DNA from 2 places in the Paenibacillus rhizolycopersici genome. Region 2 is predicted to be linked to the other one. Evidence: a T-box and tRNA genes for the amino acid it is inferred to sense, from the RefSeq annotation. Region 2 holds a T-box; the other holds one or more tRNA genes.
The links. The T-box of region 2 lies ahead of IM700_RS16735 (valine--tRNA ligase). A T-box ahead of a tRNA ligase gene usually reads a tRNA of that ligase, here a tRNA-Val.

Region 1 (4,424 bases), on a different contig from region 2:
GTGGCTGCCAACGAATCCTGCATGAAGTCCAGTTAACCGGGCGGGGCGAAGTTCATACGACATTGGAAGAATTGTTAACTCTGCCTTCCGAAATTCAGAGCCAAACCCTGCTGATGCATTATGGGGATGAAATGGAGACGTTCCTCGGGGCTATCGGGGAGATGGAGTTCCTCCGTCAACATGAAGTATATACGCTGTAACGAAAACAACCCTGCGGGCATTTACGCCCGCAGGGTTCATTCGTTTATGGTTAGGAACAACGTTATTCGAAACCAGGCAAGTTGTCGAGGTTATTGGACGGGTCTCCGTCGGCATCGCCACGGATATACATTTCTCCGTCCCGCCCCTTAAACACGTTGACGCCGGCGATCGCACCGGCCTTAACTTCCTGCAGGGCTTGCTGGTAATCAAGCACGCGTCCGCTGGACGTTTTAAACGCCTCCAAATCCCCGTCTCCGTTCTTTCGCACGGCAATAAACGTTTCTCTGGTATTCAGGGCCATCGGCTAGCTCATCTCCTCTTCATTCAAGTTAGACCTAGCTTGCCCCGAAACCTCAAAACCTATGATTATGATTACGATTTCAACGGTTTGACCATCCGGACGTGTGGAATCCCGGCATCATCGAAGGGCTCGGTCGAGATCGTCTCATAACCAAGTTTGGCATAAAACCCTTCGGCATGGCACTGTGCGTCCAGGACCGATTTTGTGAGGCCCAGCTCCCGAGCCAGCTCCTCCAAGGCAAGCAGCAGGATTTTGCCCACGCCCTTTGAGCGAAATTCTTGGCGTACGGCGATCCGCTGCATTTTGGCCGCATTGTCTTTATAGTAAATCAGCCTGCCCGTCGCGGCATAGGCTCCTTCCATTTCGATCAGCACATGATGCACATCTGGATCGATCTTGTCGTATTCGTCAATCTCCAAATCGATGGGGACCTTCTGTTCCTCGACGAACACCTCTTTACGGATGTCCAGGCATCTTTGAAGTTGTTCCTCGTTATCTACGTGAATGATTGTTGCAGCCGACACTTCGTTCCCCTCCCAGCATTCCTTGTCCATTGGTTTGTTTAAACTGCATCATTATACAAAAAAATCATTTTCATGTATAGTTATTCTAAATGGATATCGGCTGAAAGGAGCTGGCATAAGGGTTATGGTCATGGGCATAACGATAACCGCTGCGGTGCTGATCGCGGTTTTGTTGATCGTCTCCATGTTTTATGTGACGAAGAAAGGCTATTCCCGCAAGTGGGACGAGGAATAAAGCTTGTTATTCCGTAGAATAAACGTCCTCCACAATCGTCGGTGAATAAACGCCATCCGATACCGAAGGCCCAAACGGCCAGGGAAAGGCGCGAGCCTGCCGGTTCATCGTCTCCGTGTCGGGTGCCAGACGGCAAGCGCTGGTTAAGGCCAGCAGGAGGACGGCTCCCGCCACGGCTACCCATAGGGGCCAGGGCCGTTTCGTCCCGTTGGGTCGTGACGGGTTATGATGGTGGTCATGGGGATTACGGTGGGTTTGATGCATCTGAACATCTTCCTTTCCAAGCTTGGTGCGTTTCTGACGTCATACGTATCCTGACCGGAATTACGCTCCTCCTCCATTGTTGGCAGGGTCCCGGCCCCTTATACTTCAAGGAAGTATTGACAAGAACCCTGCTGCCTGATAAGATAAATTTTGTCTTCACTATAATTTTGATCTGCTAGCTCAGCTGGGAGAGCACCATCTTGACAGGGTGGGGGTCAGTGGTTCGAGCCCACTGCAGATCATCACAAAAATCCCTTGAAGCGTAAGGCTTCAGGGGATTTTTATTTCTTAGGTCTGAATTGGCCTATGATACGAATTTCATAGTCCAAAGAGTTTCTTTTGGGAGCGTCTCCGTCGTCGTGACCCCATATGATTGTAGCCAGCGGGCAGACGGCCAAGATATTCCCTGATCGGCGCTCTGGATCACCAGCAACCACAAGTGGGCAATCCTTATACTCCCCCTCGATACATATGAAAAAAGACCACTGAGGCTTATGCCCTGGTGGTCTTATACTCATTCTATTGCTTCGTCTTTTTCGAGGTATCTGCATCAGCAAATTCCGCATTCAGATTTGGATCCCCTAATTTCTTTTTTACTTGCTTGGAGCTGTGCTTCGCATCATTCTTCTTGTTCAACTCACAATACACCTCCTGTAAGTCGTATTATGCGGCGAGCAACTTCGCTCTATGCGTTGGGTGGTCGCGGATAATGACTCGCCCATAACTTACCGCCCCTTTACCGCTTAGCGGTGGAATTGCGGGGGGGGGGGCTTCCTATATAGTCAGAACAAAAGGGCTAACGACTCCACGGCTCTTCAACCCCCTCGACCTAATCCAGGTATCTCCAAAGTCCCAGTCGTTTCGTTGCTCCCAAACTTCTAACGGACCGTAGGGACCTTATTTGCTTATTTCCCGGTGATTTCCCGGGCTAACGGACTGGTGCGACCTTATTTGACCCTTTAGGCGATCATTTCACCTCCATTCACCCAAATAAGGTCTCTGAGGTCCGTTAGAATGGGGAGGGCAACATCAGAACCCAAATAGCGGCTCTGGTGTCCGTTAGCACAGCACCGCTACCAGCAAACAGCAAACGGGCTCGCTGCTCGTTGCGCGTTGCTTGTTGCTTGTTGCATCGCTCTAGCTCGCCATTGCACCGCACGCCAAAAACGCGCGCCAAAACTGGCACGCGTTCCCATTAAAGTGTCCTGCTCGTCTCCACGTCGGACCGATCTTCTACTAGCCTCGCGGGTAATCCACCCGAAACTGCGCCGCCTCCACCCATTCGCCGCGGGTAAAGTCCCGGCCACGCACGAGGACATGGTCGCGGTAAACCTCTACGTAGAAGCCTTGGCTGCCATCCTTGTGTTCGTCTTCATCGGTCCACAGGTAAGCAACCGAAGCGGCATTGAACATCGCCGGCCCTTCGCCTCGAACGCCAAAAGAAGTGTTAGGTGCATCCAACTCCCAATGGGTATGCCCCGTGAACAGGATCGCCTGCGGATAACGGGCGAGTACGGCAAGTAGTTCGGCGTCCTGCACGACGCCATACCAGCGTTGTGCTTCATAAGAGCCGGCCACCGTGTTCATTAGCGGCTGATGCAGGAATACAAATACTGGACGGTCCGCCGCAGCGCTCTCCCCCAGCTTATCGTCCAACCAGGCCAGCTGCTTTTCTGATAAGGAGCTAAATAACTCCAGCCCCTCCTCCGTTCCGAGGAAGACGAAATGATAGCCGTCAATCCAATGATCATGATAGATGCCCTCCGTGCCGGTACCGCGCAAAAACTGCCCCAAACGCGCCTCCCAGTTCCCCAACGCGACATCGTGGTTGCCCATCGTCACATACAGCGGAGGTAATGTCCCACCAAACTGCTCCCAGATTCGGTTCCAGGCTTCATACTCCTCCGGGAATCCATGATCGGTCACGTCTCCCGCATGCATGATTCCGGCGCTTCCGGCACCATTTTCCGCGATATCCCGTAAAGCCTGTTCCAGGTTAACATTATGCGTATGCTGCCCATCTGTCCGGACATGCGTATCGGTGATCACCTGAAAAGTTAGCAGAATCCCTTCGTCCCGCTGACCTTTCCCTACCTGCAACTCATTTCGATCCACCATTTCTTTAACCTCCCTCGCCGCTCAAATTCAACCCGATGACGCCGAGAACGATCACCCCGATCCACAAGATCGAGGGTACCGACAATTTCTCCTGAAACAGAATTCCGCCCGCGACAGAGATCAACACGATCCCGATTCCCGACCAAACCGCGTAAACGGTGCTCACCTTCATATACCCCAGCGCAAAATTCAAGCAGGTAAAACTGGCCCCGTAAAAAAGAAACATCAGTACCGAGGGAACCAACCGGGTAAAGCTATCCGACAGCTTCATCGATACCGTGCCGGACAACTCCAGCACGATGGCTAGAGCCAGGAATAACCAACCCATTTCTTCTTCCACCTTTCCGGAATTACCGAACTTCCCCGAGCCGGAGCTCGCGATAACTGGTCATCACGACATCCGCCGACGGGAAGCCCTCCTTCCCCGACGTATGACCCTCATCCAAGGCGATGGCCGCAGCCGCCCCGGCGGAGCGAGCCATCTGCATATCGCCGTCCGTATCGCCAATGACGGCTACCCGAGCCGCCTCCACACCAAGTTCACGGCAAGCTAACTCCACCATGTCCGGAAAAGGCTTCCCCCAGTTCACCCGATCCGCGCCAACACATACGGAGAAATAGGGGCGAATCCCGAGCCATTCCAGATGTTTCTCCGCCGCCGCCGTTTCATCGGAGGTGACAATCCCAAGGCGGAGCCCCGCCTGACCGCATTGCTCCAAGAACGGCAGCACTTCTGGCAGCAGCCGAGCCGTGCGAGAACCCTCAAGTGCTTCGTCCGCGG
Region 2 (4,424 bases):
GAGGCTGGAAGTTTATCCGAAACACGACGCAAGTCTGGTACGGCTCACTTTGGAGACGGGGCGGACGCATCAAATTCGCGTCCATCTGAGTGCAGCCGGACATCCGCTCGTAGGTGACGCGCTGTATGGCGGCAATACGAAGTGGCTGTCTCATCAGGCGCTGCATGGGGAGCGACTTTCGTTCCCGCATCCCCTCTCCGGAGAAGCCGTGGAGCTTGAGGATCCATGGCCCCCGGCGATGAACCGTCTGCGAGATCGCTTTAGCTTATGAGCGCCCTTGAACAGCAAGGCTTTGTCTAGCGCGTGGGCAAAAAGCTGGCATGCACTCCTTTTTGAAGCATATAGATTAAACGAGGATGATTTGGATCATGATTCATCGATTTTAAATCACGTTTGGATATGCTGAAGGGAGGTAACGTGTTGGCTGATCAATCCTATGGTCTCAGGTTTGATATTTACGAGCGCATACATCTTTCTGAAGATGTGATCGGCATTGAAGAGTTGGAGGAGATCGAGCTCTATCCGAAAATCCAGGTGATTCCCGGGGAAGAGTATGCCGCGCTGCGCGGCCATTTGCTGTTGTCGGGGTTGTACCGGGGAGAAGGGGAGACACGGGAGCTTGCGCATTATATTCCCGTAGAAATTACGATACCGCTAAGTCGGGTCAACCGGTTAGAGGATATCACGGTCGAAATTGAAAATTTCGATGTTGACCTACTCAGTTCGCGGAGTTTGAACATTACGGGCGTATTGTCGCTTCAAGGAGTTGAAACCTCCTCCTTGTTATCCGAACAAGATGCCTGGAAGGATCGAGAATTTACCACGGCTCATGTTGTACCCGCCATCCGAGGCGAGGAATTGGTATCAGATTTGGATACGGGCACGGCAGAGTTGGAGGCTCTCGAAACGGAGCCGGAATCGGAACGGGATGCACTAAGCCCAGCGCCATTGCTAGCGGATGAGGTGCGTCAAGATCCGGTGTTCTCCTGGAATTCGTTAGCAAGAGAGGATGCGGACAAAGAGCAAGAGCCGGAAACGGAACCGGAACTGGAGTTCGAGTTGGAGCAACAAGACTCACAGGTTCCGCATGTACCTCAATTTGCTTCGTGGCAGGCGTTTCCAGATGATGTGCTGAATGCACAAAAACGAAGTGCGGACGAGCCGCAGGAGGTTCTTTCCTGGACCGAGGACGTTTCGGCATTTCAGGAGTCCGACCCTTGGGCGGACAAGGAATCCGTTGCGAACTTTGGCTCCGCTGCGGAGGCCTTTGCGGATCACGCGGAGGAATCGGACGCCAACATATGGTTTAAGGATGAGGTTCGCCCGACGGACGATTTCCAGGCGACCGAACGTGCCAGTGAGTCCGTAGAAGCGGAAGCTGCGGATTCTGGGGTTGCGTACGAAACAGGCGAGGAAGTCCCTGCAACCCCAAACGAGGCGGTAAGTGAGGTTGCCGATGAGTCTGAAGCGGCGGTCGAGGCGGATTATCAGCCGGAAGAGAAGAAAGAAATGAAGATCGCGCTTGGGTCCAAAAAGAGTGCTGACGAGAGCGGAAGAGAAGGTTTTGGGTTAACGAAGTTGATCTCTTCATCCTCGAGGGTAGCTCGGGAAGCACTGGAGGACGCTTCGGATCTTCCGATTGCCGGCAGTGAACAGGGAGAAGGCGAAGAACTGCGGTGGAAGAACCTGTTTATCAGCAACGAAGATCAAACTCCTTTCCGCAAAGTACGGCTGGTCATCGTGCAGCGCGAGGAAACGCTAGACGATATCGCTCAGCGCTACCACTTGAGCTCGCGGGAGTTGCAGTTGTATAACCGACTCGCTGAGCACCAGGTCAATGAGGGGCAAATCTTGTACATTCCTTAAGACTAGACAGCGAAAAAAGGCGGATGATTGACTCCCGTTCCTTTCCAAGTTATGATAATATAGATTCAATCAATAAGATCTATGTCAAAGACTTGGAACGGGAAGAGTAGGCAGCATACCCTTCAGAGAGCGGAACCCACGGCTGAGAGTTTCCGCAGGACATGTAGCTCGCCGAAGTCGCCCGGGAGTTGTTCGTTTGAGCCGTTTTACGATGGTTAGAACGGACCGGTAGCAGCCGTTATCTGCATGAGTGTCGCATGTCATGGGCCGGATTCCGGAAGGGCCGGATGCCGATGTGCGAAACAAAGGTGGTACCGCGAAAGTAAAGCCTTTCGTCCTTTGAGACGAAAGGCTTTTTTTGTTTTTCTTAGACATCAAGAATAAAGGCGCAAAGCCGACAACAGACGACTATCTTGGGATCGCCAAGGCTATGCTTATTTGTAACGGAGGTTGAATAGGATGACAGAAAATCAAGATCAACAAGCCTTGTCGGCAGAAATGCCGACGACGTACGATCCGAAAGCGGCGGAACAAAAGTGGTACCATTATTGGCTGGAGAGCGGGTTCTTTAAAGCGGGACAACGGCCGGATGCCAAGCCGTATACGATCGTGATCCCGCCGCCAAACGTAACGGGGATGCTGCATATCGGGCATGCGCTCGATTTTACATTGCAGGACATTATGACGCGCACGAAGCGGATGCAAGGTTACGATGCGTTGTGGCTGCCTGGCTCTGACCATGCGGGGATTGCGACCCAAACGAAGGTGGAGCAGAAGCTACGCGAGCAAGGCGTAACGCGGTATGACTTGGGCCGTGAGAAGTTCCTGGAGAAGGTGTGGGAGTGGAAGGACCAATATGCTGCCACCATTCATGAGCAATGGGCTAAAATGGGCTTCTCCCTCGATTACTCGCGTGAGCGTTTTACGTTGGACGAGGGACTTTCTCAAGCGGTTCGCGAGGTTTTCGTTAAGCTCTACGAGAAGGGCTTGATTTACCGCGGGAAATATATTATCAACTGGGATCCGGCAGCACGCACGGCCCTCTCCGATATCGAGGTTGAATACAAAGAAGTCAATGGGCATCTCTACCATCTTCAGTACCCGCTGAGCGACGGGAGCGGCCATATCACGGTGGCGACGACGCGTCCCGAAACGATGCTGGGCGATACCGCCGTCGCTGTTCATCCGGAGGATGAACGGTACCGTCATTTGGTCGGCAAAACGTTACGTCTGCCGATCGTTAACCGTGAAATACCGATTATCGCTGACGAATATGTCGAGAAGGAATTCGGCAGCGGCGCTGTGAAAATCACTCCAGCGCATGACCCGAACGACTTTGAAGTAGGTTTGCGCCATAATTTGCCGCAGATCAACGTCATGGATGAAACCGGCACGATGAACGGTGAAGCCGGTAAATATCAAGGGTTGGACCGCAGCGATTGCCGTAAGCAAATCGTCAAGGATTTGCAGGAGATGGGCGTTCTGATCAAAATCGAGGATCACCTGCATCAGGTCGGCCATAGCGAGCGGACCGGTGCGGTTGTTGAACCGTATTTGTCCACCCAGTGGTTCGTCAAAATGAAGCCACTCGCTGAAGCGGCGATCGAAGCGCAACAATCCGGGAAAGGCGTTAATTTCGTGCCGGACCGTTTTGAGAAGACCTACTTGCACTGGATCGAAAACGTACGTGATTGGTGTATTTCCCGCCAACTCTGGTGGGGCCATCGCATTCCGGCCTGGTATTGTGAGGCAACCGGAGAGATGGTTGTTGCCCGCAGCGAGGAAGAAGCGCGCGCCAAGCTGGGGCGTGATGATCTGAAACAGGATGAAGACGTGCTCGACACCTGGTTCAGCTCGGCCCTCTGGCCGTTCTCTACGCTGGGTTGGCCGGATGAGAATAACGAGGAATTCAAACGGTACTTCCCGACGGACGTGCTCGTGACGGGATACGATATCATTTATTTCTGGGTAGCCCGGATGATCTTCCAGTCCCTGGAGTTTACCGGCGAAATGCCGTTTAAAGACGTGCTGATGCACGGCCTTGTCCGCGACAGCGAAGGACGCAAAATGTCCAAGTCGCTGGGGAATGGCGTTGACCCGCTCGAGGTCATCGAGAAATACGGCACGGACGCGATGCGCTATATGCTGTCTACCAGCAATACGCCGGGGCAGGATTTGCGCTTCCGCTGGGAACGGGTTGAGCAAGCTCGCAATTTCGCCAACAAAATTTGGAACGCTTCACGTTTCGCTTTGATGAACCTGGAAGGCGTGAAGTATGCCGATATTGATATTAGCGGTGATCTGTCTACGTCCGACCGCTGGATTTTGCACCGGATGAACGAGACGGCCAAGGAAATTACCCGCTTGATCGATGCTTACGAATTCGGGGAAACCGGTCGGCTGCTGTACAACTTCATTTGGGACGATCTGTGCGACTGGTATATCGAATTCGCCAAGTTGTCGCTGTACGGGGAAGATGCTGCGGCTAAGCAGAAAACCCAATCGGTACTCGCCTTCGTGCTTGACCGTACGCTGCGCATGATCCATCCGTTTATGCC

Region 1: it has a tRNA-Val gene. The T-box ahead of IM700_RS16735 (valine--tRNA ligase) is inferred to sense a tRNA for this amino acid. The anticodon was not compared.

Annotation. Positions count from the first base shown of each region.
Region 1 covers NZ_JADCNN020000036.1:5,463-9,886, reverse strand. The annotation lists gene IM700_RS22245 (MBL fold metallo-hydrolase) at 1-200, shown strand, start outside; gene IM700_RS22240 (DUF3892 domain-containing protein) at 263-502, opposite strand; gene IM700_RS22235 (GNAT family N-acetyltransferase) at 574-1,056, opposite strand; gene IM700_RS22230 (hypothetical protein) at 1,268-1,525, opposite strand; tRNA gene IM700_RS22225 (tRNA-Val) at 1,695-1,767, shown strand; gene IM700_RS22220 (metallophosphoesterase family protein) at 2,762-3,643, opposite strand; gene IM700_RS22215 (DMT family transporter) at 3,648-3,971, opposite strand; gene IM700_RS22210 (HAD family hydrolase) at 3,994-4,424, opposite strand, start outside.
Region 2 covers NZ_JADCNN020000017.1:27,047-31,470, reverse strand. The annotation lists gene IM700_RS16745 (RluA family pseudouridine synthase) at 1-271, shown strand, start outside; gene IM700_RS16740 (LysM peptidoglycan-binding domain-containing protein) at 421-1,866, shown strand; T-box leader at 1,951-2,209, shown strand; gene IM700_RS16735 (valine--tRNA ligase) at 2,326-4,424, shown strand, end outside.